4 regions of the Streptomyces marianii genome follow, and region 1 is predicted to be linked to each of the others. Evidence: riboswitches for the same ligand, from Rfam matches in the RefSeq annotation. Region 1 holds a riboswitch; each other region holds the start of a gene.
What was found. A riboswitch is a leader RNA that binds a small molecule or an ion and turns the genes downstream of it on or off. The one in region 1 is predicted to bind cyclic di-AMP.

Region 1 (4,683 bases):
CACGAGGACGGCGTCGAGCCGGACCTGGTCTGCGTCGCCAAGGCCCTGTCGGGCGGCTATGTGCCGGTCGGCGCGACCCTGGGCAAGGACTGGATCTTCAAGAAGGTCTACTCGTCGATGGACCGGGTGCTGGTGCACTCGGCGAGTTTCGGTTCCAATGCCCAGGCCATGGCGGCCGGTCTCGCCGTGCTGTCGGTGGTCGAGGACGAGCAGGTCGTCGCGAACGCCAGGGCCACCGGGGACCTGCTGCGGACACGGCTCGCCGCGCTCGTCGGCCGCTACGAACTGCTCCACGAGGTCCGCGGGCGCGGACTGATGATCGGGATTGAGTTCGGCAGACCGTCGTCGCTGAAACTCCGCAGTCGCTGGACGATGCTGCAGGCGGCCCGCAAGGGGCTGTTCGCCCAGATGGTGGTCGTGCCCCTGCTGCAGCGGCACCGCATCCTCACCCAGGTCTCAGGCGACCGGCTGGAAGTGATCAAGCTGATTCCGCCGCTGATCATCGGCGAACCGGAGGTCGACCGGTTCGTCGAGGCCTTCACCGCCGTCATGGACGACGCGCACGGCGGCAGCGGGCTGATGTGGGACTTCGGCAGGACCCTCGTGAAACAGGCGGTCGCCGGCCGCTGAACGGCCCGGACTGCCCCGGGCGCCCCCACGGTCACCGGGCGGCGCGTGCCCGCCCGGCGATTCCCGCGCCGTGCCGGTGCCCCGGTACGGCTGCGGACCGGGCCGCCCGCCGCCGCTCAGACCGCCCCGTCGACCAGCCGCTCACGGAGGCGTTCCCGCGTTGCGCTCGTGAGGCCGAGGCCGTCCGAGAGATAGCGCTCGGTGCTGCCCCAGACCTCCTCGATGGTCTCGAACGCCGCTGCCAGGTACTCGGCGCGGGCGTCGAACAGCGGGCTCAGCAACTCCATCACCTCGGGTGACATCCCGGCCGGGGAGTTTTCGCTGCGACGCACCTTGTAGCGCCGGTGCGGGTCGTTCGACTTGAGGTAGTCCGCCTCGATGGCGTCCCGCTCGACCCCCACGGCCAGCAACGAGACGGCGATGGACAGGCCCGCCCGGTCCTTGCCCGCGGCGCAGTGCATCAGCGCCGGCGTGCTGTCCTCGGCCAGCGCGTGCAGGACGCGGCTGTGCTCGGCGGTGCGCTCCTTGATGATCAGGCGGTACGAGGCGATCATCCGCCCGGCCGCCTGGCCGTCGGCGAGGATCGACTTCAGCTGGTCGAGGTCGCCGTCCCGGACCATCCGCCAGAACTCGGCCCCGTCGGCCGGGTCGGACAGCGGGATGTTGACGTTGCGCACCCCGGCGAGTTCGACGTCCGGGCCCTCCAGCCGCTGGTCCGCGGAATTGCGGAAGTCGAAGATCGTGTGGAGCCCGAGCGAGGAGAGGAAGGCCGCGTCGGTGTCCGTAGCGTGCGCGAGATGGCCGCTGCGGAACAGCCGTCCGTACCGAACGCGCCGTCCGTCCACGGTCGGCAGTCCGCCCACGTCCCGGAAGTTGCGCACACCGGACAGTTCGGGCTCGGTCGACGGGGTCTGGGGCAGCTGCTGCGTCACGGGGGCTCCTCCGTGTCTGCGGTCGGCGCTGCTCGCCGACGATGGCGCGGTGCTGACACTACGACATCGGTTCCTGAGGCAATTATTTCGACCCGGGCCTGCCCGGCCGTTGCCGCCCGTCGAACTCCCCTCGGTGATGTGCGGAGTTGCCGGAGTCTGAGAGGTCTGGATGATCGAGGCGGTCGGCGACGGCCGGGTCCGGCTCCTGCCCGGCGCGAGGAGCGGCTACTCACCGTTCCCGACCGACCGGGACGAACTCCTCCGTCCGCACCGGCGGGCCGCCCACCGAGTGGGCCGACGCGGCCGCGGAGGACCCGGCGGCGGGCGCGTCGGTGCGGGCGGAGGCGATGGGCGTGGAGCTCTTCGTGGTCGACGACGCCCGGCTCGGGCGGCGGACGGGCGACCGGGCCGGAGCGGGGGCTGGACCCGAACCCGGTCTGTTCCCCGCGGGGCCGAGGCCGCTCGCCGAGTGGGGTCAACCTCGGCAATTCAGTGGTTGCGGGAATGGAATTCCGCCCAGACGAGTGAAAGCCGCTTTCTGTGTCACTCGCACACTTGAATATATTGCGTCCGCAATGAGCGATGTGTCCGAATTGACTATTTTGGGGCGTCGCGTCCTGATTGGGAAAGGGGGTGGTGGCCACCCGTGAGCTGAATCATATCCGTGACGTTCCGTGGGGTGTGCGACGGCCCAACTCCCTTGTCCGTGCGGAAATCGAAGATCCGTAATCCACGGAGCGTGACCGGGAAATGTGGGCTGATATCCGGCAGATCGATTCCCGGGCGAAATGACGGCTTGTTCGCGCTGACCCGACTCCCTTACGGTCACCGCAATCCGGTCGGAACGCCTAATCCTGCCGCCGTCCGGAATATCGCACCCACCCACATGTGGCAGGAGCGGGGGACCCAGGTACTGCGCCGTTCCATGACCCCGGACGGCTCGGGGTGAAGCCGCGCCCACGGCGCGGCCGGGCAGCTCCAGCCCGAACCCGACAGCTCACCTCGCAGGCGGCGGAGAGGAATGCGCCATGCCCGGTAAGGGGAAGCACCGCCGTCCGAGGACCAGCCCGTTCAGGCGCGGATTCGTCGCCGCCGGCACGGGCGGAGCCGCCATCGCCATCCCGTTCATCGGTGCCGCCGGCGCGAACGCCGCCGGGCAGTCCGCGCCCGCCGCCGGGCATGCCGCCCCGACCGTGCACAAGACCGTCGTCCCCCAGGCGCCGCAGGCCGGCAAGGCGGCCAAGGCCTACACCGTCGTGGCGGGTGACCACCTGTCGAAGATCGCCGCCGAGCAGGACGTCGCGGGCGGCTGGAAGAAGCTCTACGCCGACAACCGTGCTGCCGTCGGTGAGAACCCCTCGCTGATCCACCCGGGTCTGAAGCTCAGCCTCCACGCCGGGCCGAAGGCCGCTGCCGACGCGAAGCCGCAGGCGAAGACCCAGTCGAAGGCCGAGGCCAAGGCGAAGGCGAAGTCCCCGGCGAAGGCCAAGGTCGAAGCCGAGAAGCCGGTCGCCTCCGCCGAGCGCGCCTCCCGCACCGCCGAGCGCGGCGCCTCGGCTCCCGCGGCCGCTCCCGTCCAGGCTCCTGCCGCCGGTGCCGCCGTCGCGAACATCCCCTCGGGCTACTTCGCCCCGGTGGTCGGCGGCGTCAGCACCGCCTACAAGACCGCCGGTGCCTTGTGGTCCAGTGGCTACCACACCGGTGTGGACTTCATCGCTCCCACCGGCACGTCCGTGAAGGCCGTCGGCCCCGGTACCGTCGTCTCGGCGGGCTGGAGCGGTGCGTACGGCAACGAGGTCGTCATCAAGCACCACGACGGCACCTACTCGCAGTACGCCCACCTCTCCCGGCTCTCCATCTCCTCCGGCGAGAGCGTCACGGGCGGCCAGCAGATCGGCCTGTCCGGCTCGACCGGCAACTCCACGGGCCCGCACCTGCACTTCGAGATCCGCACCAGCCCCGGTTACGGGTCGGACATCGACCCGCTGGCCTACCTGCGCGAGCACGGGGTCACGATCTGACGTCGCGTCGGTACCTCGCGAGGCGTCCTCGTCCGCCGGCCCCGCGCAGGGGGCCGGCGGACGGCTTCGTTCCTGGCCCCGGCCGGTGTCGGTGAAAGGCGGCGGGGTGGGTCCGACGGCTGTTCCCGCTTTGCCGAAAACTGACCTGGTGGTCTATGTCACGCGTCGTCAACCCCTCCCTACGGTGGCGTAGGCCACTTCGAGAGGTGAATGATGGCTCGACGTGGCAGATGATTCGCGATCAAGAGCAAAGGACTCCTTCGGGTCGTACGCGGCGATCGGTGACAGCTTCACCGAGGGCGTCGGAGACCCCGGACCCGACAGCCGGTTCGTCGGCTGGGCGGACCGTCTCGCGGTCCTACTGGACGACCGCCTACCCGAACACACCTTCCGCTACGCCAATCTCGCCGTACGCGGCAGGCTCCTGGACCAGATCGTCGAGGAGCAGGTCCCGCGCGCCAGGGAACTCGCCCCCGACCTGGTGACGTTCTGCGCCGGAGGGAACGACATCATCCGGCCCGGCAGCGACCCCGACGACGTCGCCGAACGCTTCGAGCGGGCCGTCGCCGACCTCGCCGCCTCCGTGGGCACGGTGATGGTGACGACCGGCTTCGACACCCGCGGGGTGCCCGTGCTCCGCCACCTCCGGGGCAAGATCGCCACGTACACGGCACACGTCCGTGCCATCGCCGACCGCTACGACTGCCCCGTCCTCGACCTCTGGTCGCTCAAGTCCGTGCAGGACAGGCGGGCCTGGGACACCGACCGGCTGCACCTCTCGCCCGAGGGGCACACACGCGTGGCACTGCGCGCGGCGCAGGTGCTCGGTCTGGACGTGCCCGCCGACCCGGACCAGCCGTGGCCGCCGCTGCCGCCGCGCGGCGGCTACGAGGTCCGCCGCGACAACATCCAATGGGCCCGGGAGCACCTCGTGCCCTGGATCGGACGGCGCCTCCGGGGCGAGTCGTCCGGTGATCACGTGGAGCCGAAGCGCCCGGACCTTCTGCCGCTCTGATGCCCGAGACGTTGCGGGAAGGGGCGGCTCAGGGACCCGCGTCCGGGACCCGGAGTGAGCCCGGGACCGGGACCGCGCCGCGCGG
Region 2 (4,683 bases), 4.0 Mb from region 1:
TTCCGTGTCTTGGCTAGCGTCGCGCGTCGGCGCGGTCGACGCCGTCCCAGACGTTCGAGTACCAGGGACGGCCGACACCGGCCTCCTCGGCACGTGGCTCACGGGCCGCCCGCGGGTCGACCACGATGTACCCGGTCTCGCCGGGCCGGACCATGTGCAGGTGCTCACGGGCCAGCCGCATGACGTACGCGTCGTCCTGGAGGCGGGCCTTCTCGTCGCGCAGCCGCTCCACGCGCTCGCGGGCCGCGGCGGCGAGCCGCTGCTGCTCGTCGACCTCGTTCTGCTGCGACACGTACGCACGCATCGGATAGGCGAGCGCGACGATCATCGAGCATACGACGAGTGCGAGGAAGGCGGCCCGGCCGGTGAGCCGGGAACGCCGAGCCTGCCGGCGGGACTGCGAACGGTAGACGCGGGCGGCGGTCTGCTCACCGAGCAGCCGCAGCCTGGTCGCGGTGGAGAACCGGTCCCGGGCCATCAGTGCGCCTCCCCTTCACGTGCGTACGTCCCCGCACACGGTACGGGACCGTGTGCGGGGACGTAGGCAACCTCCGCCCCCGCCGGGCTCGCCGCCCGGCGAGGGCGTCCGGAATCAGCCCTTGAAGCGCGGGAACGCGCTGCGGCCGGCGTACACCGCGGCGTCGTCGAGGATCTCCTCGATGCGCAGGAGCTGGTTGTACTTGGCGACGCGCTCGGAACGGGCCGGGGCACCGGTCTTGATCTGACCGCAGTTGGTGGCGACGGCCAGGTCGGCGATGGTGACGTCCTCGGTCTCGCCGGATCGGTGGGACATCATGCACTTGAAGCCGCTGCGCTGGGCCAGCTCGACCGCGTCGAGGGTCTCGGTCAGCGAGCCGATCTGGTTGACCTTGACCAGGAGGGCGTTGGCGGCGGCCTCGTCGATACCGCGGGCGAGGCGCTCGGGGTTGGTCACGAACAGGTCGTCGCCGACCAGCTGGACCTTGGCACCGAGCTTCTCGGTGATCGTCTTCCAGCCGTCCCAGTCGTCCTCGAACAGCGGGTCCTCGATCGAGACCAGCGGGTAGGCGGAGACCAGCTCCTCGTAGTACTCGGTCATCTCGGCGGCCGAGCGGGACTTGCCCTCGAACTCGTAGGCGCCGTCCTTGTAGAACTCGGAGGCGGCGACGTCGAGCGCGAGCGCGATGTCCTTGCCCGGCGTGTAGCCGGCCTTCTTGATCGCCTCGAGGATGAGGTCGAGGGCATCGCGGTTGGAGCCCAGGTTCGGGGCGAAGCCGCCCTCGTCGCCGAGTCCGGTGGAGAGTCCCTTCTCCTTCAGGACCTTCTTCAGGGTGTGGTAGACCTCGGTGCCCCAGCGCAGGGCCTCGGAGAAGGACTCCGCGCCGATGGGCGCGATCATGAACTCCTGGATGTCCACGTTGGAGTCGGCGTGCGAGCCGCCGTTCAGGATGTTCATCATCGGAACGGGCAGCAGGTGCGCGTTCGGGCCGCCGAGGTAGCGGAACAGCGGCAGGTCGGACGCCTCGGAGGCGGCGTGCGCGACGGCGAGGGAGACGCCGAGGATCGCGTTGGCGCCGAGGGAGGACTTGTCTGGGGTGGCGTCGAGGTCGAACATCGCCTGGTCGATCAGGCGCTGCTCGGTGGCGTCGTAGCCGACGAGCTCGGGGCCGATCTGCTCGATGACGGCGAGGACGGCCTTCTCGACGCCCTTGCCAAGGTAGCGGTTCGGGTCGCCGTCGCGGAGCTCGAGGGCCTCGAAGGCGCCGGTGGACGCACCGGACGGAACGGCAGCACGGCCGGTGCTGCCGTCGTCGAGGCCGACCTCGACCTCGACCGTGGGGTTGCCTCGGGAGTCCAGGATTTCCCGGGCTACGACGACGTCGATGGACGGCACGAGCATCTCCTTCTGGGATGTGACGCGTGAGGTGACACAAGCGGGGCCGTGTCGGTGCAGGGCCGCTTCGGCCTTGCGGCAAGAGCCTAACCGCCCGGGTGGCATCGTCCGGCAGATGCCCGCCCCGTGGGACGGAAAACCGGCCGGAACGGACAAAGACCCCGGCCCTGGAGTACCCCCCGTGCCCGCCGGACAGCGGGGAGTACGGGGGATGCCACGCAGGGCCGGGGCCGGGGGTGACCGCGAGGGTCCCCGGGCCGGGCATCAGCTCAGGTGGAGCTTCTGGCCGGGGTGGATGACGTTCGCGTCCTCGACGATGTCCTTGTTCAGCTCGAACAGCTTCTTCCAGCCGCCCTTGACCTTCTCGGAGTCGGCGATCCCGCTGAGGGTGTCGCCGGCCTTGACCGTGTACTCGCCGTCGCCCTTCTTGACCGGGGCGGCGGCGCGCTCGGAGCGGCTGGTCGGGGCCTCGGCTCGCTTCGGGGCGGCGGGCTCGGCCTTGGGCTCGGCGGCCTTGGGGGCGGCCGGGGCGGCTCCGCCGTACGAGGCGTTCGACAGTCCGGTGCCGCAGTTCGGCCAGGCACCCTTGCCCTGGCCCGCCAGGACCTTCTCGGCGATCTGGATCTGCTGCGCCTTGCTGGCCTTGTCGGCGGTGGGGGCGAACGCGGTGCCCCCGTAGGCGGCCCAGGTGGAGGCCGAGAACTGCAGCCCGCCGTAGTAGCCGTTGCCGGTGTTGATCGACCAGTTGCCGCCGGACTCGCACTGGGCGACGGCGTCCCACTCGGAGGCGGTGGCGGCGGACGCGGTGCCCGAGGCCATCAGCGGGGCGGCGATGGCGGCGCCGGCCACACCGGCGAGCGTGGCGACACGGGTGGACCGCTGGAAGACCGTCGGGCGACGGTGCTTGCCCTTGCCGGAAAGCAGCATCGAAGTTCTCCTCACCGACGCCTGCGAGGTGAGCTGTCGGGTTCGGGCCGATGTGGTGCCCGGCCGTGCGACGAACGCACGGCTCCACCCCTAGCCGGGCAGCCCTCATCGGGCCTGTCCGGCACTTACCTTGGGTCCCCCGCTCCTGCCTTCGGCGCTTGCGCGACGACTGTTCCCGGCGGCCGCCGGCAGGATTCGGCGTGCGGTCGACGGGGCCCGCGTTGCGAGCGGTTCAGACCGTAGACACACGTCTCCCCGATGTTCAAAGACGAACATCGGGGAGAAATCGCCCAAAACTGACGGGGCAACATGTCCGTTTTCGCAGGTGGGAGCCGCGATGACCGGAGTTGACCGGCTAGCAGCGCCAGTTGACCGGAAGAGACTCTTGTCTCACTCGCACAGAACCGGACATAAGCGCCCGAACTACTCCTTCAACTGGCCCTTTTCCGGGCCGAGATCGAGACTCTGGCCAGGCAGGATGAGGTCCGCGTCGGAGCCGACGACGTCCTGGTTCGCCTCATAGAGGGCGGGCCAGCCGCCGGGCACCTGGTTCGCGTCGGCGATCGACGAGAGGTTGTCGCCGATGCGGACGACGTACTCGTCTCCCGTGACGGCACCATCCCGCGTCGCTCCATCACCCAGTGAGGCATGTCGACCAGATTCATGGTCATCGCCCGAATTGCCTGCCTCATCCCCTTCGGTGGCGGGGGTGCCCCGATGCTTGCCGGTGCCCGCCTCCGCCCCCGCCTCGCCGGACGCCTCCGCGCTCCCGGCGGAGCCCTCGGCGGATCCGGCGGGCTGCGGGGACCCGGCCGGCGAGGAGGACTGCCCGGACGGCTCGGGCGACTCGGGCGACTCGGAGGCGGACTCGCCCGGGCCCGACCGGGATCCGGCAGGCAAGGGGTCCCCGGCATCCGGCTCGGGCACGGCGTCCGCCCCGTCACCGAACGAGGGTCCCTTCACGACATCGCCCAGCGGGTCGGCCGACGGGGTGCCGGTGGACTCGGAGCCACCGCCGCCCAGACCCGTGATCGATCCGCAGCTCTGCCAGGCGGAGGCACCCTGGGCGGCGAGCACCATCTCGGCGACCGAGATCTGCTCGGAGGGGCTGGCGAGGTCCGCGCGCGGCGCGTACGCGGTGCCGCCGTAGGCCTCCCATATCTCCTGGGACATCTGGAGGCCGCCGTAGTAACCGTTGCCGAGGTTGGCACTCCAGTCGCCGCCGCTCTCGCAGTCCGCGACGCGGTTCCAGGTGGCGGTGTCGGCGGCGGACGCGGAACCCGCGCCGAGCAGCGGGATGGCGATGGCCGATCCGGTCACCCCTGCCGCGACGATGAGGGCGGGGACCTGACGAGGTCGGCGGTGTCGGCCGTTCCCGGACAGCATGCGGTGCGCCTTCCGTGTGACTACAGAAAACTCCAGGGACTCTCGAGGTGATTGACCTCGATGACCCGGAGTCGGGGTGAACGTAGCCGCACTCCGACGTCAGTCACAAGTCGGTGCAGCGGAGATCACGTAAAAGTCACAGTCTTGACTGTCCGTCAGATTCAGCGGTGGGTGAATTCAACGGGCAGAGTGCGCAATCCGCGCATGATGAGCCCCCCACGCCACCGCAATTCCGACGGATCGACCGCAAGCCGCAAGTCGGGCAGCCGGGTGAGGAGCGCCGCGAGCGCGGTCTGTCCTTCCAGCCGCGCGAGCGGCGCGCCCAGGCAGTAGTGGATGCCGTGCCCGTACCCGAGGTGCTGGTTGTCCCGGCGGCCGAGATCGAGGGTGTCGGGCTCCGCGAACCGCCCGGGGTCGCGGTCCGCGGCGGCCAGCACGACGAGGACGGGGTCGCCGGCGGCGATGTCCCGGCCGCCGAGCGCCAGCGGCTCGGTCGC
Region 3 (4,683 bases), 2.2 Mb from region 1:
GAGCGTACCCGCCCCCTCCTCGGCGCCGCGCTCCTGCTCGAACTCCAGGGCCACCGCCGCGAGTTCCTGGAGGTTCTCGATACGGGTCTCGTCCTGGGGGTCGGTGGAGGCCTGCAGCTCGGCGAGATAGCCGGTCCGCTCCAGCACGGCCTCCAGCACCACCGCGGGGCCCGCGCCCGAGTCGACGATCGTGCGCAGCTCCTCCATGAGCGTGTTGAAGCGCTTCACGGCGTTGGCGGAGCGGGCTGCCATGCCGTACGCCTCGTCGACGCGGCGCAGCGCCTGCGGGAACGTGATCCTCTCCCGCAGGGCGAGCGCGTCGATCATCGCCTCGGCGCGCTCGCCGATGCCGCGCTTCGGGACGTTCAGGATCCGCCGCAGTGGCACGTTGTCCTCGGGGTTGGCGAGGACGCGGAGGTATGCCAGGACGTCCCGGACCTCCTTGCGCTCGTAGAAACGCACACCGCCGACGACCTTGTACGGCAGGCCGACGCGGATGAAGATCTCCTCGAAGACACGGGACTGGGCGTTGGTCCGGTAGAAGACCGCCACGTCGCCGGCCTTGGCTCCGCCCGCGTCCGTCAGCCGGTCGATCTCGTCGGCGACGAACTGGGCCTCGTCGTGCTCGGTGTCCGCGACGTAGCCGGTGATCTGCGCTCCGGCGCCCGCGTTCGTCCACAGGTTCTTGGGACGGCGGCTCTCGTTGCGCTCGATCACGGCGTTGGCCGCGGAGAGGATCGTCTGGGACGAGCGGTAGTTCTGCTCGAGCAGGATCGTGGTCGCGTCCGGGTAGTCCTCCTCGAACTGGAGGATGTTGCGGATCGTGGCACCGCGGAACGCGTAGATCGACTGGTCGGCGTCGCCCACCACGCACAGTTCGGCGGGGCCGAGGTCGTCGTGGCCCGTGCCGACCAGTTCGCGCACGAGTGTGTACTGGGCGTGGTTGGTGTCCTGGTACTCGTCGACCAGGACGTGGCGGAACCGGCGCCGGTAGTGCTCGGCGACGTCCGGGAACGCCTGGAGCAGATGGACCGTCGTCATGATGATGTCGTCGAAGTCCAGCGCGTTGGCCTCGCGCAGGCGGGCCTGGTACATCCGGTACGCCTCGGCCAGCGTCTTCTCGAAGCCTCCGGCCTGGGCGTCACCCCCGCCTGCCTGGTCGGCGAAGGCCTCCTCGTCGATCAGCTCGTTCTTCAGGTTCGAGATCTTGGCGCTGAACGACTTCGGCGGGTACCGCTTCGGGTCGAGGTCCAGATCGCGGCAGACCAGTGCCATCAGCCGCTTGGAGTCGGCGGCGTCGTAGATCGAGAAGGACGACGTGAAGCCGAGCCTCTTGCTCTCGCGGCGCAGTATGCGGACACACGCGCTGTGGAAGGTGGAGACCCACATGGCGCGGGCGCGCGGGCCGACGAGCTGCTCGACGCGCTCCTTCATCTCGCCCGCGGCCTTGTTGGTGAACGTGATGGCCAGTATCTGGCCGGGGTGGACGTCGCGGGTCGCCAGCAGATGGGCGATCCGGTGGGTCAGCACCCGGGTCTTGCCGGAGCCGGCGCCGGCGACGATGAGCAGCGGCGATCCCGTGTGGACGACGGCGGCGCGCTGCTGTTCGTTCAGCCCGTCGAGCAGGGCCGCCGGGTCGATGACGGGCCGCGGGGCACCGTTGCGGTAGTGGACGTCCCCGGACGGGGGCAGGTCGAACCTGCCCTCGAAGAGGTCGTGCGGGACCTCGTCCGCGGGCGGGTGCTCGTCGTCCTCCGGTGGCGGGGGCTCCTCCGGGGCCGCGGTGCGCTGGAGGTCCGCCAGGAAACTGTCGTCAAAGAGGCTGCTCATCGCTCTCCGAGTCTAGGCGGCCCCGCCGACAGCCCGTTGCCGCCTTCGCGGGAATCACCATCGGACACCTCCAGTCATGACACGGACACATAGCGCCAAGGTAACGGAAATGTATCGGGCATATCGACCACTCTCCTTCACAGCAGCACCACACTTTGGCTAGCGTGCTCGCCCAGGCAGCCCGTACCCCCTTCGGCGAACCACGCCGGCCGGGCAGCCGCGCCGAATCCGTGCCCCTCGCAGAGGAGTTCGGAACCGGGGACCCACTCAAGCACAACCGGGGTGAATCGGGCCTGGTTTCACCTGGCCCGTAGGGCAACCTTCCGTTCCGTCCGAACCCGACAGCTAACCCGGTAGGCGTTCCACGGAAGGAGATGCCGGCCTTGGCGTCGCACCGCAAGCCGCGCAGCCGCACACGTACGAACACACCTGCCGTCGGGATCACGACGGCCGCCATAGCGGGGGTCTCGCTCCTCTCGGCACAGAATGCGACAGCCGACCCGAAGCCCAGCATCGAGGAAGTCCAGAAGAAGGTCGACGACCTCTACCGCCAGGCTGGTTCATCGACCCAGGAGTACAACAAGGCGAAGGAGTCCACCGAGCAGCAGCGCCGCAAGGTGGACCGTGCCCTCGACGAGGCCGCCGAGCGCACGGAGGCCCTCAACGAGTCCCGGCGTGCCCTCGGTTCGTACGCGGCCGCCCAGTACCGCACCGGCGCCGTCACCCCGACCGCCGCACTGCTCTTCGCCGACAACCCTCAGTCCTACGCCGACCAGACACAACTGATGGACCGGCTGACCGAGCAGCAGCGCGGAGCCGTCGCCGACCACGAGACCCAGCGGGCCGAGGCTGCGAAGCAACGCGCCCAGGCCACCAGGAGCCTGGAGACGCTCACGGACTCTCAGGATTCGCTGCGCGCCAGGAAGCAGGCCGTCCAGAAGAAGCTCGCCGAGGCGCGGGAGCTGCTGTCGCAGCTGACCGCCGAGGAGCGCGCGCGGCTCGCCGAACTCGAGCGCAAGAAGGAGGAGGAAGCCCGCCGGAAGGCCGAGGCGAGGGCCAAGGCCGAGGCGGAGGCCGAGGCCGAGGCCGAGCGGCAGCTCCAGGAGCGTGAGCAGCGGGAGCGGGAACAGGCGGGCACGGACACCGGCACCGGCACCGGCACCGGGGCGGCTTCCGGAACAACCGGCGGCACGTACGCGGCCAAGGCCGAGAAGGTGCTCTCCTTCGCGCGGGCTCAGATCGGCAAGCCGTACGTCTGGGGCGCGACGGGCCCTAGCTCGTACGACTGCTCCGGGCTCACCCAGGCCGCCTGGCGCGCGGCGGGCGTCGACCTGCCCCGGACCACCTGGGACCAGGTGAAGGCCGGACAGAGTGTGGCGACGGCCGACCTGCTCCCGGGTGACCTGGTCTTCTTCTACGACGACATCAGCCACGTCGGGATCTACATCGGCGACGGCAAGATGATCCACGCCCCCAAGCCGGGCGCGAACGTCCGCGAGGAGTCGATCTACTACATGCCGATCCACAGCAGCATCCGGCCCGCGTAGCGTTCACGCGGGCCGGAGGCCCGTGACCGCCGCACTCGCGGAGTCACGGACTCGCGCCGCAACGCCCTTCGGAAGAGGGGGTTGCGGCGCGAGCCGTATACGGGAGGGGCCGGCGGTGCGGCGGGAACCGGGCCCGGGGCCCGCTCCGCCGCGGAGGCTCCCGGGCGGCTCAGGGCCGCGCGGCCGTGATGCCGCCGCCGCGGGCGGACGCCCGGGGGCTTCGGACCACTCAGGTCCAGAGGGTCGCGATGAGGACGTTCGCCAGGGTCAGGCCGCCGACCGCCCCGAACACCCCCTTGTCCACGGTCTCCTCGTCCCGCTTGACGTAGACCAGTGCAATGATCACCACGAGCACGGCGAGCTTGATGCCGATCTTGAGGTTGTTCACGGGCTGGTCGTCCGCCTGGTTCAGTCCGACCAGCGCCACGCCCGTCACCAGCATGGTCAGCGCGCCGTGCAACATCCCGGGGGTGAAGCGCGCGGTCCCCGCCCCCATCGCCTTCATCTGGGTGAGGAAGCCGCCGAGCAGCGCCGCGATACCGATGATGTGCAGGGCGACGAAGACATTGATGAGTACGTCCATGGCACCGGAGCCTAGCCGGACGGTCCCAAAGCGAACCCGGACGGTCCTTCTCATGCCAATTCCGTTCATGGCGCCACTTCTTCGTGACCGACAGCTCTAGCGTCCTCACCCAGGTGGCCGGCTCCACCACCGTCCGTACCCGGACGGCTGCCGACCGCCCCCGCCGGAAGAGCCGGTGGCGGGCCGCTCCCCCTGTGCGGTCCGCCGCCGGTACCCGTACCGGCGGGCCCCTACGGAAGGACGGGCCCTCGTGGCAGCGCACCGCAAGCCCAGGCAGCGCACGCTTCCCGGCACCGCCGCACGCCTCTCCGCCACTCTCGCGCTCGCCGGTGCGGCCACCGCCACCGCCTTCGAGGGCGCCGGGCACGCCGAGCCGTTGCCCGGTCCGGACGAGGTCCGGGCCGGGGCGGACCGGCTCTACCAGGAGGCGGAGGCCGAGACCGAGAAGTACAACGGGGCGAAGGAGAAGGCCGATACGGCACGGAGGGAGGCCGGGGAACTCCGCGACGAGGCCGCCCGGCGCACGCAGCGCCTGAACGCCTCCCGCGACGCGCTGGGTTCCTTCGCGACGGCGCAGTACCGGGCGGGCGGCCTCGATCCCGCCCTGCGGCTCGTCCTCCACTCCGACCCGGCGCGATACCTCGCGGGCGCCGAGCTGACCGAGCGGGTCGGTGACCGCCAGGCCGCGGCCCTCGCCGCGGTGCGGCGGCAGATGAGGGAGCT
Region 4 (4,683 bases), 3.4 Mb from region 1:
AAGGGCGACCGCTGGTGGCGCTCGCTGAGCGCGCAGGAGAAGCGGGACTTCCAGGACCGCCAGGTCGCGATCGCACGTGACTTCGGGCAGGCTCTGAGGGACGGGCTCGCGCCGGACAGCGACCAGGTCCAGGACATCGCCCGGCGGCACTGCGAGTGGCTGTCGGTGACGGCCACCCCCACCAGGTCGTACGTGAACGGGCTGGGCGAGATGTACGTCGCCGACCCGCGCTTCACGGCCAACTACGACCGGCACGGTCAGGGCACCGCGGTCTTCGTCCGGGACGCCCTGAAGGTCTACGCGGAGCGCCGTCTCGGCGACGACCGGTAACCGAGTCGGCGGTCACCCGGCCGGGCGACCGGTCGCCCGGTGCGGCGCGGCCATCAGGAGGGCCCCTGGTGACCGTCGCGCGCGACGCCGCGGGGCTCTCGGCCGGTTGGCCGATGGCGACTCGTGGTGCGGCGCGGCGGCCGCCAGCCTGGATGGGGCGCGGTACCGTCCGCGACCCCGGGACGGACGCGGCGGGAGACCACTGGTGCGGCATCGACAACGCGGCGAGGGGCAGCGGGGGAACGGTGGCCGTCGCTTCGTCGCGGTACTCCCGTGGCTGCTGATCGTGGGCGGGGTCTTCTACGACCTGGGAACGCCGGACACCTTCACCGCGGCCCCTCTCTTCACGGCCGCGCCGCTGATCGCCGCACCCTTCTTCTCGATGCTCTACACACTGGCCACCGGGGTGGCGGCCTGCGCGGCGGTGACCGGCATGCACGTCTACAGCGAGAGGCTCCAGGGGATCCCTGCCGTCACCGAGTCGCTGACCGTGTTCACGGTCTCCGTACTGGCCCTCTTCATCAACCGGATCGTGCGGCGCAGCGGTGAGCGCCTGGCGTCGGCCCGCGTCGTCGCGGAGGCCGCGCAGCGGGCCGTGCTGCCCACGCCGGACGAGCGGATCGACGGCCTTCAGATCGCCGCCCGGTACGAGGCGGCCGAGCAGGACGCGTTCATCGGCGGGGACCTGTACGCCGCGCAGAAGACCCCGTACGGGGTGCGGCTGATCGTGGGCGACGTGCAGGGGAAGGGTCTGGGCGTGGTCGGGACGGTCGCCTTGGTGCTGGGCGCCTTCCGGGAGGCCGCCGAGCAGGAGGACTCGCTGGCGGGGGTGGCGCAGCGGCTGGAGCGGGCGCTCGCACGGGAGGGCGCGTGGGAATCCGGGTTCGGCGCCGTCGAGGGCTTCACCACCGCCGTGCTCGCCGAGATCCCGCGTGACGGCGATCGGATCAGGATCGTCAACCGGGGGCACCCTCCGCCGCTGCTGCTCGGGGCGGACGGCGCGCTGGTCGTGCTGGATCCGCCCGAGCGGGCGCTGCCCCTGGGGATCGGCCTCGGGGCCTGGCCGGACCGGACGTCCGAGACCCCCTATCCGCCCGGTGGCACGCTCCTCCTCTACACCGACGGCCTGTCCGAGGCACGGGACGCGCACGGCGTCATGTACGACCCGCGCCGGCGGCTGGGCGGCCGGGCCTTCTCCGGCCCGGAGGAACTGCTGGACGCGGTCGTCGCCGATGTGCGAAGGCACACGGGAGGGGCGGCGACGGACGACATGGCGCTGCTCGCGGTCACCCGGGGGGAGGGGCGGAGGCCGCCACGGCGCGGGATGGCGCCGGTCCCGCCGTGAGGGGCGGGGCGCCTCGCCACTTGGCGGTTCGGTGCCGGTGAGGCATGTGGGGCGTGAGGGCTGCCTGAGAAGCGCAATGCCACGGAACGTGATCGGAGGGGAGCCCTCCGCATAACAACTGACGAACCATCAGAAGCTTTGGGTCGAATGAAGGTCCATCAACTTGTCCGTTTCGGGGATGTTGTTGCAGGTAAGTCCCGGCCAACATCCTTAATGATCAGTCGGAACGCCTTGGAATCCGGGCTCGGTCTCTATTAACGTTCGATAACGCAGCGCGGTCGTCCCAGTCGTCGCCAGAGACGGCACCGTGCGCACGCGCCGAATCCCGCAAGGGAACCGGGGAACCAACTATTGGGGTGAATCGGGCACTTCGCGGTGCCCGTAGGAGACCTTCCTGCTCCGAACCCGTCAGCTAACCCGGTAGGCGAGAAGGAAGGAAAGGAGAACGCCTCCGTGGCGTCCAACGAGCCTGCCCTCCAGGAGCCCCCCACTGCGCAGTGGGTCCCCAGCGACCAGTGGGCTCCCGCCCCCGGGGCGGAGGAGTGGAACCCGACCGAGGAATCGGTCCGTCCCGTCCGTGGCAGGCACCGCGTCGTCAAGCAACGCAACGCGCTCGCACGGAGCTCCACCGTCCTCGGTGTCGGTGTCATCGCCGCGGTCGGTGCGGGTGGTATGGCCACCGCCCAGGACAAGCCCGCGGTCTCCATTTCCCTGCCCGACGTCATCGCGGACAAACTCCCCGACGCCGAATCGCTGCCCGGTGTCGGCTCCTTGATGTCGGACGACTCCGGCGACGAGGCAGTCGCGGACGGACCGCTCACCACGGCCGACATCACCGTCCAGGGTGGTGACGCGGGCGAGGCCCTGCGCGCCCGGATCCTCCAGCAGGCCGAGCAGCAGCAGGCCAAGGCCGAGGCTGAGGCCCGGGCGGCTGCCGAGCAGGCCGCCGTGGAGCAGGCCGCCGCCGAGGCGAAGCGGCAGGCGACCGAGGCCGCCGAAGCGGCCGCCGAGGCCGAGCGCAAGGCCGCGGAGGCCGAGCGCAAGGCCGCGGAGGAGGCCGCCCGCAAGGCGGAGGCCGAGCGCCTCGCCAAGCTCGCCGCGAGTTATTCGCTGCCGACCTCGTCGTACACGCTGACCTCCACCTACGGGCAGGCCGGATCCATGTGGTCCTCCGGCTACCACACGGGTCTCGACTTCGCCGCACCGACGGGCACCCCCGTCAAGGCCGTGCACGGCGGCACCATCAAGTCGGCAGGCTGGTCCGGTTCGTACGGCTACCGCATCGTGCTGGAGCTCGAGGACGGCACCGAGGTCTGGTACAGCCACCTGTCGTCGATGACCGTCGGCGTGGGGCAGAAGGTCTCCACCTCCGAGACCATCGGCCGCGTCGGCGCCACCGGCAACGTCACCGGCCCGCACCTCCACCTCGAGGTGCACACCCCGGGTGGCGACGGGGTCGACCCCGCCGCGTGGCTGCGGGACAAGGGCCTCTCCGTCTGATCCATCGGCACGGAGCCGCGCGCTGCGGTAGCCGTTGGCCCGGAGCCCCGTGCTCCGGCCCATCCTTGTGGAGCCTCGTGCTCCGGCCGACGACGGCCCGGTGACGTCCCACCGACGTCCACCGGGCCGTCGGCTGTGCATGCCCGGCTGCGCCTGCCGGCATCCATGCACCGCCGGCGTTCCCGCAGGCCCCGGGCGCCCGCCGGGGTGGCGTCAGCCGCGGTAGGGGTTGAAGCCGCTGTAGTCCAGATGGGGAGGGGGCTGCCAGGCGCGGCCCGTCGCGCGGGCGGCGTACGTCAGAGCCGGGCCCGCGAGATCCCGGCGCTGCCACAGATGGTGCAGCAGCTCCTGCTCCCGGGCGGCGAAGTCCGGCCCGGCCGTGCCCCGCTCGGCCCGGTGGCGGAGGAAGGCCAGGGAGGTGGCGAACACCTCGTACTCGGAGACGGCACGCGCGGCGGCGGCGCCGTGGGTGCGGCCCGCCAGATCGCGGGCCATCGTGCGGGCCTTCATCGAGGACAGGGCCAGCGGCTCGGTGGGCGCCAGCCAGCCGGCCGCGGCATAGGCCGGCAGTTCCGCCGCGACCGTGCGCAGCTCACGCTGCCGGGTCCACACCGCCAGCCAGGTCAGCAGACCGAAGGCGGGCACCATGAACGCCGCGTACACCGCGTAGAAACCCAGAGGGCCGAAGATGCCCGAGCCGTTCCACAGGGCGTGCATGCCCATGGAGAGGAGCAGGCCGAGTACGGGCAGTGCGACCCTGCGGACCGTCCGGTCCCGCGCGGTGGCGGCCGCCAGCCCGAAACCGATGCCCGTGAGCACCGTGAACAGCGGGTGCGCGAACGGAGACATCACGATCCGTACGAAGAAGGTGGCGGCCGTGACGGAGGCGAAGCCGGAGGTCCCGAACTCCTGGTCCTCGCCGAAGGCGTTGCCGAGATAGAGGATGTTCTCGGTGAACGCGAAGCCCGTCGCCGTGAAACCGGCGATCACGACACCGTCGACGAGGCCGGTGAAGTCCCGTCTCCGGAAGAGGAACAACAGAAGCACCGCGGCCGCCTTGGCGGTCTCCTCGACCACGGGGGCGATGACGGTCGCACCGATCGTGTCCGCGTGCGTCGGATCGGCCGTGGCCGTGGCTATCCACTGGGTCGCGAACGAGTTGGCGATGATCGCGACGAGGGCGGCCGCGCAGGCCCCCCAGGCGAAGGCGAAGACGAGGTTCCGCCAGGGCCCCGGCTCCACCCGGTCCAGCCAGCGGAACGCCCCCATCAGCAGGGGCACCGGCAGTACGGCGAGACCGAGCCCGACGAGGAAGCCCTCGGTGCCGGTCTGCTCGCGCACCAGCGCGAGGATCACCAGGCCCGAGAGTGCCAGCAGGGTGATCAGCGCCCAGGCGCGCACGGCCTTGCTGCGCCAGAAGTCGCGGCGCGGCTTGTAGCGCCAGCGGGCGCGCTCCGGTACGGCGTCGAACAGCGGCCGCTCGTCGCACGCCGGGACGGCGGGGCGGG

Region 2: it holds a riboswitch for cyclic di-AMP, as region 1 does, so the genes downstream of both, FEF34_RS22920 (LysM peptidoglycan-binding domain-containing protein) here and FEF34_RS05050 (M23 family metallopeptidase) in region 1, are expected to answer to the same signal.
Region 3: it holds a riboswitch for cyclic di-AMP, as region 1 does, so the genes downstream of both, FEF34_RS14655 (C40 family peptidase) here and FEF34_RS05050 (M23 family metallopeptidase) in region 1, are expected to answer to the same signal.
Region 4: it holds a riboswitch for cyclic di-AMP, as region 1 does, so the genes downstream of both, FEF34_RS20265 (M23 family metallopeptidase) here and FEF34_RS05050 (M23 family metallopeptidase) in region 1, are expected to answer to the same signal.

The regions. Positions count from the first base shown of each region.
Region 1 covers NZ_VAWE01000001.1:1,093,158-1,097,840, reverse strand. Annotated here, with positions in the region: gene FEF34_RS05060 (aspartate aminotransferase family protein) at 1-630, shown strand, start outside; gene FEF34_RS05055 (tyrosine-protein phosphatase) at 747-1,562, opposite strand; cyclic di-AMP (ydaO/yuaA leader) riboswitch at 2,426-2,586, shown strand; gene FEF34_RS05050 (M23 family metallopeptidase) at 2,591-3,583, shown strand; gene FEF34_RS05045 (SGNH/GDSL hydrolase family protein) at 3,807-4,598, shown strand.
Region 2 covers NZ_VAWE01000001.1:5,070,381-5,075,063, reverse strand. Annotated here, with positions in the region: gene FEF34_RS22930 (FtsB family cell division protein) at 14-478, opposite strand; gene eno (phosphopyruvate hydratase) at 593-1,873, opposite strand; gene FEF34_RS22920 (LysM peptidoglycan-binding domain-containing protein) at 2,138-2,800, opposite strand; cyclic di-AMP (ydaO/yuaA leader) riboswitch at 2,804-2,967, opposite strand; gene FEF34_RS43955 (LysM peptidoglycan-binding domain-containing protein) at 3,224-4,186, opposite strand; gene FEF34_RS22910 (cytochrome P450 family protein) at 4,348-4,683, opposite strand, start outside.
Region 3 covers NZ_VAWE01000001.1:3,290,961-3,295,643, forward strand. Annotated here, with positions in the region: gene pcrA (DNA helicase PcrA) at 1-1,830, opposite strand, end outside; cyclic di-AMP (ydaO/yuaA leader) riboswitch at 2,041-2,206, shown strand; gene FEF34_RS14655 (C40 family peptidase) at 2,205-3,377, shown strand; gene FEF34_RS14660 (hypothetical protein) at 3,607-3,960, opposite strand; gene FEF34_RS14665 (C40 family peptidase) at 4,211-4,683, shown strand, end outside.
Region 4 covers NZ_VAWE01000001.1:4,489,730-4,494,412, forward strand. Annotated here, with positions in the region: gene FEF34_RS20255 (MerR family transcriptional regulator) at 1-330, shown strand, start outside; gene FEF34_RS20260 (PP2C family protein-serine/threonine phosphatase) at 536-1,675, shown strand; cyclic di-AMP (ydaO/yuaA leader) riboswitch at 1,982-2,117, shown strand; gene FEF34_RS20265 (M23 family metallopeptidase) at 2,129-3,175, shown strand; gene FEF34_RS20270 (PrsW family intramembrane metalloprotease) at 3,389-4,683, opposite strand, start outside.